Regions from separate parts of the Streptomyces sp. NPDC005803 genome, predicted to be linked through region 2. Evidence: predicted binding sites of a transcription regulator. Region 2 holds the regulator's gene; the other holds the start of a gene.
What was found. Region 2 encodes HrcA, which represses chaperone genes, less so after heat shock. Its sites were predicted from a motif close to TTNGCACTCNGNNNNNCNGAGTGCNAA; they were not measured.
Positions count from the first base shown of each region.

Region 1: the regulator HrcA is predicted to act here: its motif matches at 3,408-3,434, upstream of groL (chaperonin GroEL).

Region 1 covers NZ_JBEXXO010000016.1:41,409-49,688, forward strand. The annotation lists gene ABZ454_RS22570 (esterase) at 190-1,536, shown strand; gene groL (chaperonin GroEL) at 1,623-3,245, opposite strand; gene ABZ454_RS22580 (cold-shock protein) at 3,566-3,772, opposite strand; gene ABZ454_RS22585 (MoaD/ThiS family protein) at 4,205-4,483, opposite strand; gene thrC (threonine synthase) at 4,525-5,817, opposite strand; SAM riboswitch class I at 5,835-5,961, opposite strand; gene ABZ454_RS22595 (glucosyl-3-phosphoglycerate synthase) at 6,115-7,062, shown strand; gene ABZ454_RS22600 (trehalose-6-phosphate synthase) at 7,117-8,280, shown strand, end outside.
Region 2 covers NZ_JBEXXO010000005.1:189,039-197,318, reverse strand. The annotation lists gene ABZ454_RS09815 (long-chain fatty acid--CoA ligase) at 1-223, shown strand, start outside; gene ABZ454_RS09810 (ATP-binding SpoIIE family protein phosphatase) at 481-2,382, shown strand; gene hemW (radical SAM family heme chaperone HemW) at 2,434-3,666, shown strand; gene ABZ454_RS09800 (DUF3097 domain-containing protein) at 3,675-4,496, opposite strand; gene ABZ454_RS09795 (MBL fold metallo-hydrolase) at 4,522-5,253, opposite strand; gene hrcA (heat-inducible transcriptional repressor HrcA) at 5,439-6,455, shown strand; gene dnaJ (molecular chaperone DnaJ) at 6,456-7,592, shown strand; gene ABZ454_RS09780 (nitronate monooxygenase) at 7,871-8,280, shown strand, end outside.

The DNA.
Region 1 (8,280 bases), on a different contig from region 2:
GCACCGCCCGGCCATATGAGCACCCGGGTAGCAGGCACCGCCCGGCCGAATGAGCACCCGGGTATCACGCGCCAGGGGCGCTGCGCCGGGCATCGTGGGGGCGTCAGCCGCACACGGCGCCCGTCGCGCACCGCGAGCCGTGCCGTGCCGTGCAGTGCCGTGCCGTGCCGTCCGAACGGGGAGTTTCAGGTGACCGCAGTCCCGCCCACGCGTACCCACGCTCACAGCCGCCGGCAGGTGCTCGCCACCGGGCTCGCCGCGTCCGCCCTGCTGGCCGCGTCCGCCGTACCGTCAACCGCCGTACCGTCCACCGCCACGCCGTCGGCCGCCCCAGGACGCCGCACGCGCAACACCGCCGCGGGCCCCGCCGCGGGGGCCGCGCTGCCGGCCGCCGGGTTGCCGCGCCCCACCGGCCCGTTCGACGTCGGGGCCCTCGCCCTCCGCCTCGTCGACCGCACCCGGACCGACCCGTGGGCGACGGACGTGCCGTACCGCGAACTGATGGTCAGCGTCCGCTACCCGGCCGCGCCCGGCGGCTCCGCGCCCCGCGTGCCCCAGATGGCGGCCGCCGCGGCCGTCCACTTCGGGGGGCCCGAGGGGGCCGCCGTCCTGAATCTGGGCATGGCGCCGGGGACGGTCGACTGGGGTGCCACGCTCAGCCACGCCCACCGGGACGCGCCCGTGCACCCGCGGGCCGGCCGGCTGCCCGTCGTCCTGTACTCCCCCGGGCTGGGCGACCCGCGCACCTGGAACACCACGCTGGTGGACGACCTGGCGAGCCAGGGCTATGCCGTCGTCACCGTCGACCACACCTACGAGGCCACCGAGGTGGAGTTCCCCGGTGGCCGCATCGCCCCCATGCGGATCTTCGACGGGGCCCCGCCCACCGATCCGGACGCGGTCAGCGCCCTGCTGCACAAGGTCGTGGCGGTGCGCGTCGCCGATACCCGGTTCGTCCTCGACCGGCTCCCGGAGCTGAACCGGACGCGCTTCGGGGACGTACTCGATCTGCGGAGCATCGGGATGTTCGGCCACTCCGCGGGTGGCTTCACCGCGGCCCAGACCATGCACGACGACCGCCGGATCCGGGCGGGCGTCAACATGGACGGGCAGATGGACTACGTCGGCGGGGAACTGCCGGACGGGAGCCGGCTGAGCACGGTGGCGCTGGAGGGCCTCGACCGGCCGCTGCTGCTGATGGGGACGGAGAGCGAGGGCTCGGGCGACTACCGCCGGCAGCCGTCCTGGGCGGCGTTCTGGCAGCACACCCGTGGCTGGAAGGCGAACGTCACCCTGACCGGGTCGCGTCACGCCTCGTACACGGACGCACAGGTGCTGCTGCCTCAGCTGGCCCGGCAGGGCGTGGAGCCCGGCGGCGGACTGGCGGCCGTGGTCGGGACGGTGCGGCCGGACCGGGCGGCCGCCGCGTCGCGGGCGTATGTGACGTCGTTCTTCGGACGGTGGCTGCGCGGCCATGACGACCACCTGCTGGACGGACCCGCGGACCGCTTCCCGGAGATGGTGTTCACCCCGTAGTGGACGCGAACGGCACCGGCCCCCGGGGATCTCTCCCCGGGGGCCGGTGCCGTGTACTGCTGTGCGGGACCGCTGATCCGTCAGGATCAGAAGTCCATGTCACCGCCCGGCATGCCGCCCGGAGCGGCCGCGGCGGCCTTCTCCGGCTTGTCGGCGATGACGGCCTCGGTGGTGAGGAAGAGCGCGGCGATGGACGCGGCGTTCTGCAGGGCGGAGCGCGTGACCTTCGCCGGGTCGAGAATGCCCTCGGCGATCATGTCGACGTACTCGCCGGTCGCGGCGTTCAGGCCGTGACCGATCGGCAGGTTGCGCACCTTCTCGACGACGACGCCACCCTCGAGACCACCGTTGACGGCGATCTGCTTGAGCGGAGCCTCCAGCGCCAGCTTGACGGCGTTGGCGCCGGTCGCCTCGTCACCCGAGAGGTCCAGCTTCTCGAAGACGGCCGAGGCCTGGAGCAGAGCCACGCCACCACCGGCGACGATGCCCTCCTCGACGGCGGCCTTGGCGTTGCGCACCGCGTCCTCGATGCGGTGCTTGCGCTCCTTGAGCTCGACCTCGGTCGCGGCGCCGGCCTTGATGACGGCCACGCCGCCGGCCAGCTTCGCAAGGCGCTCCTGGAGCTTCTCGCGGTCGTAGTCCGAGTCGCTGTTCTCGATCTCGGCACGGATCTGGTTGACGCGGCCCTGAACCTGGTCGCTGTCACCGGCGCCGTCGACGATCGTCGTCTCGTCCTTGGTGATGACGACCTTGCGGGCGCGGCCGAGCAGGTCGAGACCGGCGTTCTCCAGCTTGAGGCCGACCTCCTCGGAGATGACGGTGCCACCGGTGAGGATGGCGATGTCGCCGAGCATGGCCTTGCGGCGGTCACCGAAGCCCGGAGCCTTGACGGCGACGGACTTGAAGGTGCCACGGATCTTGTTGACGACCAGGGTCGACAGGGCCTCGCCCTCGACGTCCTCGGCGATGATCAGCAGCGGCTTGCCGGACTGCATGACCTTCTCCAGCAGCGGAAGGAGGTCCTTCACGTTGCTGATCTTCGAGTTCACGATCAGGATGTACGGGTCGTCCAGGGACGACTCCATGCGCTCCATGTCCGTGGCGAAGTACGCCGAGATGTAGCCCTTGTCGAAGCGCATACCCTCGGTGAGCTCCAGCTCCAGACCGAAGGTCTGGGACTCCTCGACGGTGATGACGCCTTCCTTGCCGACCTTGTCCATGGCCTCGGCGATGAGCTCGCCGATCTGGGTGTCGGCGGCGGAGATGGAGGCGGTCGAAGCGATCTGCTCCTTGGTCTCCACGTCCTTGGCCTGCTCCAGGAGGGCGGCGGAGACGGCCTCGACGGCCTTCTCGATGCCCCGCTTGAGAGCCATCGGGTTCGCACCCGCGGCCACGTTGCGCAGGCCCTCGCGGACGAGTGCCTGAGCGAGAACGGTGGCGGTGGTCGTACCGTCGCCGGCGACGTCGTCCGTCTTCTTGGCGACCTCCTTGACCAGCTCCGCACCGATCTTCTCGTACGGGTCCTCCAGCTCGATCTCCTTGGCGATGGAAACACCATCGTTGGTGATCGTGGGGGCGCCCCACTTCTTCTCGAGGACGACGTTGCGACCCTTGGGGCCAAGGGTGACCTTGACGGCGTCGGCGAGCTGGTTCATGCCGCGCTCGAGACCGCGCCGGGCCTCCTCGTCGAACGCGATGATCTTGGCCATGTGAAGTGGTCCTCCCGGACAGGGGTGGATTTCTCCGGACCGAGAGGCGCCCGCGACGGACGGCCTGCCTGCCTGGCGGTTCCTTGCTCCACCAGACCTGCGGGCCTCACCGGCCCGGTCCAAGTTCTGTCACTCTCACCTGGAGAGTGCTAAGCCCAATGATTAGCACTCGACCCCCGAGAGTGCAAGCGTCCCCCTCCGGAGTGTGGACAACCGCGGGAGCCGTCCGGGTGGCGCGGAACGCGCGGAGGGCCCGTACCCCAGGGGTACGGGCCCTCCGTGCGTGAGTAGTGTCGATGGCCGACCGCGTGGTGACGGGCTCAGCCGACGGCGAGCTTGACCATGTCCGCCTGCGGCCCCTTCTGGCCCTGCGAGATCTCGAATTCAACTCGCTGACCCTCTTCGAGGGTGCGGTACCCGTCCATCTGGATCGCACTGTAGTGGACGAAAACATCCGCACCACCGTCGACCGCGATGAAGCCGTACCCCTTCTCCGCGTTGAACCATTTGACGGTGCCCTGAGCCATGCCTAACTCCCCTATTACTGGCCCTTGCACAGGACCGCACTTCGCGGGCCCGGGTCAGAACTCACCCTCCGACAGGAGAGGGTGTGTGCGCCGGAACGCGTCGACCGCGGCTGAATGTATCTGCCCAACTGCCCTCTGCAACAGGTCAATCGGACGAGAATTCTGAGCAGCATCGATCGCCCGAATATGAGGAAGTCATGAGATTCCAGGGCAAGTCGGGCCAGGCAAAGGCGACTTATGGCGCAAGGAGCTCGGGTACTTTGGCTGCATCTTGTCGGGGCCGGGCGCATTCTCATATGCGGGCGGCACGGGCAGCGGAGGGGGCTTCCCACACTCTACCGCGCTCAACCATGCAGAATTGCCCCCTCCGCTTCTCTCGCAGAGGGGGCAATTCCGGTGACGCGGTGAAGTCGGGCCGGCGTGGCCCGGGGCTCAGCAGCCGCCGGCGACGGCCGGGATGATCGAGATGCCGGCGCCGTCCGGGGTGACCGCGTCCAGGCCGCCCTCGAAGCGCACGTCGTCGTCGTTGACGTACACGTTGACGAAGCGGCGCAGCTTGCCCTGGTCGTCCAGGACGCGGGCGGCGATCCCCGGGTGGTCCTTCTCCAGGGACTCGATGACCTGGGAGAGGGTCGCGCCCTCGGCCGGGACCTCGGCCTGGCCGCCCGTGTAGGTGCGGAGGATGGTGGGGATACGGACCTTGACGCTCATGGTGGGTGCCCTTCCTGAAGTCTCGGGTGGTCGAAGGCTTCTCAGCCGGTGGCGAGGCCTGCGGCGCGGAAGGCGTCCAGGCTCGGGCGGATCGTGGCGGTCGCCTGCGAGGTGGCGGCCACCGCGTCCAGCGTCTTGAGGCCGTCACCGGTGTTCAGGACGACGGTGGTGAGCGCCGGGTCGAGCACGCCGGCGTCGATCAGCTTCTTCGTCACGCCGACCGTCACGCCGCCCGCCGTCTCGGCGAAGATGCCCTCGGTGCGGGCCAGCAGCTTGATCGCGTCGACGATCTGCTCGTCGTCGACGTCCTCGACGGCGCCACCGGTGCGGCGGGCGATGTCCAGGACGTACGGGCCGTCGGCCGGGTTGCCGATCGCGAGGGACTTGGCGATCGTGTTCGGCTTCTGCGGCCGGACGACGTCGTGGCCGGCCTTGAAGGCGGCGGAGACCGGGGAGCAGCCCTCGGCCTGGGCGCCGAAGATCTTGTACGGCTTGTCCTCGACCAGGCCGAGCTTGATCAGCTCCTGGAGGCCCTTGTCGATCTTCGTGAGCTGCGAGCCGGACGCGATCGGGATGACGATCTGGTCGGGCAGCCGCCAGCCGAGCTGCTCGCAGATCTCGTAGGCGAGGGTCTTGGAGCCCTCGCCGTAGTACGGGCGCAGGTTGACGTTGACGAAGCCCCAGCCCTCGCCGAGCGGGTCGCCGATGAGTTCGGAGCAGAAGCGGTTGACGTCGTCGTAGTTGCCCTCGATGCCGATCAGTTCACCGCCGTACACCGCGGCCATGACGACCTTGCCCTGCTCCAGGTCGTGCGGGATGAACACGCAACTGCGCAGACCGGCACGGGCGGCGGCGGCGCCCACGGCGCCGGCCAGGTTGCCGGTGGAGGAGCAGGACAGGGTGGTGAATCCGAAGGCGCGGGCGGCCTCGACGGCGATCGCGACGACGCGGTCCTTGAAGGAGTGCGTCGGGTTGCCGGAGTCGTCCTTGACGTACAGACCGCCGGTGACGCCCAGCTCACGGGCGAGGTTGTCGGCCTTGACCAGCTTGGTGAAGCCGGGGTTGATGTTGGGCTTGTCCGCGACGTCGGAGGGGACCGGCAGCAGCGGCGCGTAACGCCAGATGTTGTCGGGTCCGGCCTCGATGCGCTTCTTCAGCTCGTCCGGGGAGCCGCTCGGAAGGTCGTACGCCACTTCGAGCGGCCCGAAACAGGACGCGCAGGCGAAAATGGGGCCGAGTGCGAATCGCTCCCCGCATTCGCGGCAGGAAAGCGCCGCGGCGGGTCCGAGGTCCACAGCAGATTCGGTGGGTGCGGCAACAGTCTCAACAGCCATGATGGCGAGGCCCTTTCTCCTCATCTTCCTCGCGACGCATTTCGTCACGAGACGGAATTGGCACCTTCCCCACCGGACCTCGCGGTCGGCGGGAGGGTTGCCGGGACTTCAACGGGCCGTTCCCTCAGTCCCTCTGGATGAGCGCTGTGGCACTGGACCATGGATCCAGGCGTTTATCGGCGGACGGACCCCGGCATGCGACGGCCATCTGCGTTGTTCAAGACTGTAACCGAAGCATCGGACGGTTGAGATAGTCGTCCGAACCGCGAGATGGATCACATACAGGGAGTATCGACCGTGCTGGAAGAGGTCGAACGCTGGCTGACCAGGCGTTCCTGGTCAGCCGCCGACCGTCCGCTGGAGCGGCTGCTGGAGGCCAGGAAGGACGCGCACGGACCGGCCGTGAGTGTCGTCCTGCCCGCGCTGAACGAGGCGGAGACGGTCGGGGACATCGTCACGACGATCCGGCGCGAGCTCATGGAGAAGGTCCAGCTGGTCGACGAGCTGGTGGTGATCGATTCCGGTTCCACGGACGCCACCGCGCAGGTCGCCCGCCGGGCGGGCGCCCGGGTGGTCCACCGGGACGACATCCTGCCCCGCGTCCCGGCCGTCCCCGGCAAGGGCGAGGTGCTCTGGCGGTCACTGCTGGTGACCGGCGGCGACATCGTCTGCTTCATCGACGCGGACCTGAAGGACTTCTCGGCCGACTTCGTCTCGGGCATCGTCGGCCCGCTGCTGACCGACCCCTCGGTGCAGTTCGTCAAGGCGATGTACGACCGCCCGTTCGGCGACACCACGGGTCAGGGCGGCCGGGTCACCGAAATGGTGGCACGCCCGCTGCTCAATCTGCACTGGCCCCAGCTGGCCGGTTTCGTCCAGCCCCTGGGAGGCGAGTACGCCGTGCGCCGCTCGCTGCTGGAGCGGCTGCCGTTCCCGGTCGGTTACGGAGTGGAACTGGGGCTGCTGGTCGACGCCCTGCACACGGTCGGCCTGGACGCCCTCGCCCAGGTCGACGTCGGCGTCAGGAAACACCGCCACCAGGACGGCCAGGCGCTCGGCCGGATGGCGGCCGCCATCTACCGGACCGCCCAACTCCGCCTCTCCCGGGGGCATCTGGTCCGCCCGTCGCTGACCCAGTTCGAGCGCGGCGAGCACGGTTTCGTCCCGCACACGTACCCGGTGGACACCGAGGAGCGGCCGCCGATGCGGGAGATCGAGGAGTACGTTTCCCGCCGCGCCGCGTGACGTGGCCTGACTTCGCACGTTTGGGCGGTTCGTGATCGGGCTAGATTCCGCAACATGGTCTCCGCGCACGCCCCCCAGCCCGCTGCCCAGGTACTCGTCGCGTCCAACCGCGGCCCCGTCTCGTACGCGCTGCGCGAGGACGGTTCCCTCGACGCCAAGCGCGGCGGGGGCGGACTCGTCTCCGGCCTGAGCGCCGTCGACGACAAGATGTGGGTGTGCGCCGCCCTCGGGGACGGCGACCGGGAGGCGGTGCGGCGCGGGGTCGGCGAGCCGGGCGTCCGGATGCTCGACATCGACGCGGACGTGCACGCCGACGCGTACAACGGCATCGCCAACTCGGTGCTCTGGTTCGTCCACCACCTGCTCTACCAGACCCCCGTCGAGCCGGTCTTCGACGCGGAGTTCCGCCGGCAGTGGGCCTCCTTCGAGACGTACAACCGGGCCTTCGCCCAAGCGCTCGCCGAGGAGGCGGGCGAGGGCGCGGCGGTCCTCGTGCAGGACTACCACCTGGCACTGGTGCCCGGCATGCTCCGCGAGCTCCGCCCCGACCTCAGGATCGGCCACTTCTCGCACACCCCGTGGGCGCCGGTCGACTACTTCCGGCTGCTGCCCGACGACATCGCCGCACAGTTGCTGCACGGCATCCTCGGCGCCGACCGGGCGGCCTTCCTGACCCGCCGCTGGGCGGACGCGTTCATCGGCTGCTGCGCGGAGATCCTCGGCGGCACCGGCCGCACCCGGATCGGCGTGCACGGCCTCGGCGCCGACGCGGACTTCCTGCGCCGCCGCGCCCACGAGGCGGACGTGGACGACCGGATGGCGGCACTGCGCGAGCAGGTCGGCCCCGGCCGGAAGACGATCGTGCGGGTGGACCGTACGGAACTGTCCAAGAACATCGTCCGCGGCCTGCACGCCTACCGCGCCCTGCTCGACGAACGGCCGGAGTGGCGCGGGCGCGTCGTCCACATCGCGTTCGCCTACCCCTCGCGGCAGGACCTGGCGGTCTACCGGGAGTACACCGCCGAGGTGCAGCGCGTCGCCGACCGGATCAACGAGGTGTACGGGACGGCGGACTGGAACCCGGTCGTGCTGCACGTCAAGGACGACTTCGCCCGCTCGCTCGCGGCGTACCGGCTGGCGGACGTGGCGCTCGTCAACCCGATCCGGGACGGGATGAACCTGGTCGCCAAGGAGGTGCCCGTCGTCTCCGACCACGGC
Region 2 (8,280 bases):
CGTGGCGTCCCCGAAGACCGTCGAGCTCATCGACGGGTACGTCAAGCGCCTCAACGAGGGACTGCAGCGCTGGCAGACCATCAAGAAGTTCCGGCTGCTCCCGCGTGACCTCGACATCGAGCACGGCGAGGTCACGCCCAGCCTCAAGCTGAAGCGCCCGGTCGTCGAGCGCGCGTACAAGGACCTGATCGAGGACATGTACGCGGGCTCCCGCGAGGCGTAACGGCGGCCCGGGGCCCCGCCCCGCAGCGGTCGGCGCCGCCGCTCCCGCCGCCCGTCACCGGCCCCCCGCGCCCCGCGCGGGGGGCCGGGCCGTCGTCCCGGGCACCCCGTTCTCCAGAAACTTCGGTAACTCGACGCGTATGCGAGGGGCCGATCTGTCACTCTGTCCGTGTCGTCAGCGGCGCTTAGAGGGTCCGTCTTAACGGAGAACAGGCAGAGCGAGAACAGGTCAGGAGCCGCCCTGTGGGGTCCATTCCCTTGCAGCGGGACATCGTGCAACGTCCCGGAACCACTGGCGCGTCCACGGGCGCACAGCCCGTCGCCCGCACGAGCCTGCCCGGCAACCTGCTGGCGCCCTCCGCGGCCCGGCAGTTCGTCGCGGCGGCGCTCGCCGAGTGGAGCGGGCTCGGGCTGCCCGCTGCCGTGGGCTTCAGCGAGCGGCTGTCCGACGACGCGTCGGTCATCGTCAGCGAACTCGTCACCAACGCCGTCGTGCACGCCGGGACCCATGTCGAACTGCTCTTCCGGCTGGAGGAGGCGACCGAGGACGAGGCCTCCGCGCTGGTCCTGGAGGTCTCCGACCACCACCCGGCCCGCGCCGTGCGCAGCGACCGCCCCGAGAACGGCTCCGGGGACGGGGAGGGGCCGGGGGAGCCCGCCGAGTACGGGCGCGGCCTGGAGCTCGTCGCCACCCTCGCCGAACGCTGGGGCATCACCTACCGCACCGGCCTCAAGACCGTCTGGGCCCGCCTCCCCGTCGACGACTGGAACCCCTTCCCCGACGCCCCGGAGGCCGGATTCCAGCACGGGCTGCGCGCCGCCGAACTGCTCGCCCCCACCGCCCGCCGCGCCGTGCGCGACGGCGGGGACTGGGCGGGCCGCGGCGCGCTGTCGTTCCTCGCCGAGGCCTCGGACCTGCTGGCCGGCCAGCTCGACGAGGACATCGTGGCCGCCCTCGCCGGACAGTTACTCGTGCCCCGGCTCGCCGACTGGTGCGCGATCTGGCTGGAGCCCGAGACCGCCGGCCGGGCGGCCGTCCCGCGGCTCGCCAAGGTCTGGCACGTCGACGAGGCCCGCATCCAGCCGCTGCGCACCCTGCTGGAGGGTGACCCCCTCCGGCTTCCCGAGCGGGTCGGGACCGGCCCCGTCTCGATGCCGTGGCCCGGCGGCGCGGAGGACGGCGGGCAGCCGGACGGGACCGAAGGCGTCACGCTCGCCTACCGGATCACCTCGGGCGGCCGCACCCTGGGCGCCGTGCTCCTCGGACGCGGAGGCATCGCCCGCGTCCCCGACGAGGTCACCGCCCTGATCGAGGACTTCGTACGCCGGGTGGGCCTCGCCGTGGGCGCGGCACGCGCCTACACCCGGCAGGCCACCATCAGCCGCATCCTCCAGCGCGGACTGCTGCCCAGCAAGGTCGCCGAGATACCGGGAGTCGCCAGCTCCCTGGTCTACGAGCCCAGCGACGACGGGGTGGTCGGGGGTGACTTCTACGACATCTTCCCGTGCCCCGGCGACCGCTGGTGCTTCGTCCTGGGTGACGTCCAGGGCAGTGGTCCCGAGGCGGCCGTCGTCACCGGGCTCGCCCGCCCCTGGCTGCGCCTGCTGGCCCGGGAGGGCTTCCAGGCGGGGGAGGTCCTGGTCCGCCTCAACCGGCTGCTCCTCGACGACGCGATGGAGGCCGCCGAGGCGGCCGCGCTCATGGTCGCCGCCGCCGGCGGCCAGCACTCGGCGGACACCGGTCAGTCCCGGTTCCTGTCCCTGCTGTACGGGGAGCTCGTGCCGCTGCCGGGCGGTGGCGCGCGCTGCACCCTGGCCAGCGCCGGTCACCCCCTGCCCCTGCTGCTGCGGCCCGACGGCACGGTGCGGCCGGCCGCCCGCCCGCAACTGCTCCTCGGCGTCATGGACGACGCCGTCTACGAGACCCAGAGCTTCGACCTGGCCCCCGGCGACAGCCTCCTCTGCGTCACCGACGGGGTGACGGAGCGCCGCTCGGGTCCGCTGATGTTCGACGACGGGGACGGGCTGGCGGAGGCCCTCTCCGGCTGCGCCGGGCTGAACGCGGAAGAGATCGCGGAGCGCATCAAGCGGGCCGTGCACGCCTTCGCCGAGCGTCCGCCGGACGACGATCTGGCGCTGCTGGTCCTCCAGGCCCAGTAGCGCGACCGGGCGTGGCGTCCGCCGGCCGGGCGGCGCGCGACAATGGGCGGTATGCCTTCCGTACTGCCCGATGGTGAACCCGTACCCGACGACGGGGCGCTGCCCCGCCACGCCCTGGAAGGCGCCGCGACCCGGCCCCTCGGCTTCTATCTGCACGTGCCGTACTGCGCGACCCGCTGCGGCTACTGCGACTTCAACACCTACACCGCGACCGAGCTGCGCGGCTCCGGCGGGGCGCTGGCGTCCCGGGACAACTACGCCTCCCACCTCGTCGGCGAGGTCCGCCAGGCCCGCAAGGTCCTCGGCGACGACCCCCGCCAGGTCCGTACGGTCTTCGTCGGGGGCGGGACGCCGACGCTGCTGGCCGCCGCCGACCTCGTACGGATGCTGGCGGCCATCCGGGAGGAGTTCGGCCTCGCGGACGACGCCGAGATCACCACCGAGGCCAACCCCGAGTCCGTCGGGCCCGCCTACCTGGCCGAGCTGCGCGAAGGCGGCTTCAACCGGATCTCCTTCGGGATGCAGAGCGCCCGGCAGCACGTCCTCAAGATCCTCGACCGCACGCACACCCCCGGCCGGCCCGAGGCCTGTGTCGCCGAGGCCAGGGCGGCCGGCTTCGAGCACGTCAACCTCGACCTGATCTACGGCACCCCGGGGGAGTCCGACGACGACTGGCGCGCCTCCCTCGACGCGGCGATCGGCGCCGGCCCCGACCATGTGTCGGCGTACGCCCTGATCGTCGAGGAGGGCACCCAGCTGGCCCGCCGGATCAAGCGCGGCGAGATCCCGATGACGGACGACGACGCGCACGCCGACCGCTACCTCATCGCGGACGAGGCGATGGCCGCGGCCGGCTTCTCCTGGTACGAGGTGTCGAACTGGTCCCGGACGCCCGAAGGCCGCTGCCTGCACAACGAGCTGTACTGGCGTGGAGCCGACTGGTGGGGCGCCGGACCCGGCGCGCACAGCCACGTCGGCGGCGTGCGCTGGTGGAACGTGAAGCACCCGGGGGCGTACGCACAGGCGCTGGCCGAGGGGCGCTCGCCCGGCGCGGGCCGCGAGATCCTCTCGGCGGAGGACCGGCGGGTCGAGCGCATCCTGCTGGAACTGCGCCTCGTCGACGGCTGCCCGCTGGCGCTGCTCGCCCCGGCCGGTCTCGCGGCGGCGGGCCGGGCGGTGGCGGACGGGCTGCTGGAGCCCGGCCCGTTCGCGGACGGGCGGGCGGTGCTGACCCTGCGCGGGCGGCTGCTGGCGGACGCGGTGGTGCGGGACCTGGTGGACTGAGCGCAGGCCTACTCGGGAGGGGCCGTCACGAAGTCGATCAGCTCCTCCACCCGGCCCAGCAGCTGCGGCTCCAGGTCCCGGTAGGAGCGGACCGTCGACAGGATCCGCTGCCAGGCCGCACCCGTGTTCTCCGGCCACCCCAGCGCGCGGCACACCCCCGTCTTCCAGTCCTGGCCGCGCGGCACCACCGGCCACCCGGCGATCCCGACGGAGGACGGCTTCACGGCCTCCCACACGTCGATGTACGGGTGGCCCACCACCAGCACGTTCGCGTCCGAGATCCGCGCCGCGATCCGGGACTCCTTGGAGCCCGGCACCAGGTGGTCCACCAGGACCCCGAGCCGCGCGTCCGGGCCCGGTGAGAACTCCCGCACGATCGCCGGCAGGTCGTCGATGCCCTCCAGGTACTCGACGACCACGCCCTCGATGCGCAGGTCGTCGCCCCAGACCCGCTCCACCAGCTCGGCGTCGTGCCGGCCCTCCACGTAGATCCGCCCGGCCCGTGCCACCCTCGCCCGAGCCCCGGGCACCGCCACGGAACCGGAGGCCGTCCGGCCGGGCCGGGCCGGGCCGCCCGCCGACGGGCGCACCAGCGTGACGACCCGGCCCTCCAGCAGGAAGCCGCGCGGCGTCATCGGGAAGACCCGGTGCTTGCCGAAGCGGTCCTCCAGGGTCACCGTCGGGCCCTCGGCCGTCTTCTCGCAGCGGATCACCGCACCGCAGAAGCCGGTGACGGCCTCCTCCACGACCAGATCCGGGTCGGCGGGCACCTCGGGAGCGGGGGCGGACTTCTTCCACGGCGGGGTCAGGTCCGGCTGGTAGCTGCGCATCGGACGACGATAAGCGGGGAGCGGCCTACGACACGCCGAACCGGGCAGCGAGATCATCGCGTTGGGCCCGGACGAACGCGGCGTCCACGACCGCCCCGTGCCCCGGCACGTACAGCGCGTCCTCGCCGCCCAGCGCCAGCAGCCGGTCCAGCGCCGCCGGCCAGCGCGCCGGGAAGGCGTCCGGGCCCGCCTGCGGCTCGCCGGACTCCTCCACCAGGTCGCCGCAGCACACGATCGCGGGGGAGCCCGAGGCGGCGGGCACCAGCACCGCCAGATCGTGACCGCTGTGCCCCGGGCCGACGTTCACCAGCACCACCTCGCGCCCGCCTCCCAGATCGAGTGCCCATGAGCCGCACACCTCGTGATGCGGCGCCACCAGCACATCGGCGGACTCGGCCGCATCGTGCTCGGCCAGGCCGTGCCGCACCGCGTCGGCGTGCAGCTCGTCCGCCCCACGCCGCAGCAGGTCCGTCAGGCCGGCCGCGCCGTACACCTGCGCCCCGGCGAAGGCGGCCGTGCCCAGCACATGATCGAAATGGGGGTGGCTGAGTGCGATATGCGTCACCCTCCTGCCGAGCAGAGACTCCGCCTGACCGCGCACTTCGACCGCTTCACGGAGTGACGACCCGGTATCGCAGAGCAGCGCTCCGTCCGTCCCGGCCACCAGGACGACCGAGGCATCCCACACCGGAAGGCGTCTACGGCCCACTCCGTGTCCGAGTCGCTCCCAGCCGAACTCTTCCCAAGCGGCGTCCATACGGCGACGCTATCGGCAACGACCTGCGCAGTCACGCGGTAGCGTGGCCGGTCGCCCTTGCTAGGGGGCCACCCCGTCGCCGTACACTGGCCGGGGGATTGCTGGCACTCGTACGCACAGAGTGCCAGGGCAGGACCCGGGAACGGCCCGAGAACCACCGAGGTACACAGCTGGAGGTGTGCGCGATGCTCAGCGAACGCAGACTCGAAGTGCTGCGCGCCATCGTCCAGGACTATGTCGGCACCGAGGAGCCCGTCGGCTCCAAGGCGCTCACGGAGCGGCACAAGCTGGGGGTCTCCCCGGCCACCGTCCGCAACGACATGGCGGTGCTGGAGGACGAGGGCTTCATCGCCCAGCCGCACACCAGCGCGGGACGCATCCCGACGGACAAGGGCTACCGGCTCTTCGTCGACAAGCTCGCGGGGGTCAAGCCCCTGTCGTCGCCGGAGCGCCGTGCCATCCAGAATTTCCTCGACGGCGCGGTCGACCTCGACGATGTCGTGGGGCGGACCGTACGGCTGCTCGCGCAGCTGACCCGGCAGGTCGCCGTCGTGCAGTACCCCTCGCTGACCCGCTCGACGGTGCGGCACGTGGAACTGCTGTCCCTGGCCCCCGCCCGGCTGATGCTCGTGCTGATCACGGACACCGGCCGGGTGGAGCAGCGGCTGGTCGACTGTCCCGCGCCGTTCGGTGAGGCGTCTCTCGCCGATCTGCGGGCCCGGCTCAACAGCCGGGTCGTGGGACGCCGCTTCGCGGACGTCCCGCAGCTGGTGCAGGACCTGCCGGAATCCTTCGAGAGCGAGGACCGGGGAACCGTGTCCACCGTGCTCTCGATCCTGCTCGAAACCCTCGTCGAGGAGACGGAGGAGCGGCTGATGATCGGCGGCACCTCCAACCTCACCCGCTTCGGGCACGACTTCCCCGTGATGATCCGGCCGGTGCTGGAGGCATTGGAGGAGCAGGTCGTGCTGCTGAAGCTGCTCGGCGAGGCCAAGGACTCGGGCATGACCGTACGTATCGGGCACGAGAACGCCCACGAGGGGCTCAACTCCACGTCCGTCGTCGCGGTCGGCTACGGTTCGGGCGACGAGGCAGTCGCCAAACTCGGCGTGGTCGGACCGACCCGCATGGACTACCCCGGAACGATGGGAGCGGTACGCGCAGTGGCACGTTACGTCGGACAGATCCTGGCGGAGTCGTAAGTGGCCACGGACTACTACGCCGTACTCGGCGTGCGCCGCGACGCTTCTCAGGACGAGATCAAGAAGGCCTTCCGGAGGCTCGCCCGCGAGCTGCACCCGGACGTGAACCCCGATCCGAAGACCCAGGAGCGGTTCAAGGAGATCAACGCCGCTTACGAGGTGTTGTCGGACGCTCAGAAGAAGCAGGTCTACGACCTCGGCGGCGACCCGCTGTCCGCCTCCGGAGGCGGTGGCGCGGGCGGATTCGGACAGGGTGGCTTCGGCAACTTCTCCGACATCATGGACGCGTTCTTCGGTACGTCGTCGCAGCGCGGACCCCGTTCGCGCACCCGTCGCGGCCAGGACGCCATGATCCGGCTGGAGATCGACCTCTCCGAGTCGGCCTTCGGCACGACCAAGGACATCCAGGTCGACACGGCCGTCGTCTGTACGACCTGCAACGGCGAGGGGGCCGCACCCGGCACCTCCGCCCAGACCTGCGACATGTGCCGCGGCCGCGGCGAGGTCTCCCAGGTCACCCGGTCGTTCCTCGGCCAGGTCATGACCTCGCGGCCCTGCCCCCAGTGCCAGGGCTTCGGTACGGTCGTGCCGACCCCGTGCCCGGAGTGCGCCGGTGACGGCCGCATCCGCTCGCGGCGCACGCTCACCGTGAAGATCCCCGCCGGTGTCGACAACGGCACCCGCATCCAGCTCGCGGGCGAGGGCGAGGTCGGCCCCGGCGGCGGCCCGGCCGGCGATCTCTACGTCGAGATCCACGAGCTGCCGCACGCCGTGTTCCAGCGGCGCGGCGACGACCTGCACTGCACGGTCACCATCCCCATGACGGCGGCGGCCCTCGGCACCAAGGTGCCGCTGGAGACGCTCGACGGCCTCGAGGAGGTCGACATCCGGCCGGGCACCCAGTCCGGTCAGTCCGTCCCGCTGCACGGGCGCGGCATCACGCACCTGCGCGGCGGCGGGCGCGGCGACCTGATCGTGCACGTCGAGGTGATGACCCCGACCAAGATGGACCCGGAGCAGGAACGCCTCCTGCGCGAGCTGGCGAAGCTGCGCGGCGAGGAGCGGCCCACCGGGCAGTTCCACCCCGGGCAGCAGGGTCTGTTCTCGCGTCTGAAGGACGCGTTCAACGGCCGCTAGTGCCGCGGCAGCCAAGGTTCGCCCCGTCGCGACGCCATGCACGCACTCTCGCCGCACCGGCCGAAAGTCCAAGTACGTCCAGTACGAGGACTTCCGGTCGGCACGCCGAGAGCACGCACCTGACGCCGCTCCTACCGGGCAAACCTTGACTGACGCGGCACTAGACCCGCGCGACGACGCCGTACGGGCCCGGTCTCCGGGCCCGTACGGCATTGCGGACAAATCCTGGCAGCGGGGTGCCCATCACGGGACAAGGAAGGACATGACACGATGCGGTCATGTCCTCCGCGTTGACCGATCTCTGCCGGTATCCGATCGTGCAGGCCCCGATGGCGGGCGGAACCTCCTGTCCGGAGCTCGTCGCGGCCGTCGCCGAGGCCGGCGGGCTCGGCTTCCTGGCCGCCGGGTACAAGACGGCGGACGGCATGTACAACGAGATCAAGCAGGTGCGCGGGCTCACCGGCCGGCCCTTCGGCGTCAACCTCTTCATGCCGCAGCCGAACCTCGCCGACCCGGCCGCCGTCGAGGTGTACCGGCACCAGCTGGCGGGCGAGACCACCTGGTACGAGACCCCGCTCGGTGAGACCGACGCCTGCGGTGACGACGGCTACGAGGCCAAACTCGCCATCCTGCTGGAGGACCCCGTCCCGGTCGTCTCCTTCACCTTCGGCTGCCCCTCCCGCGACAC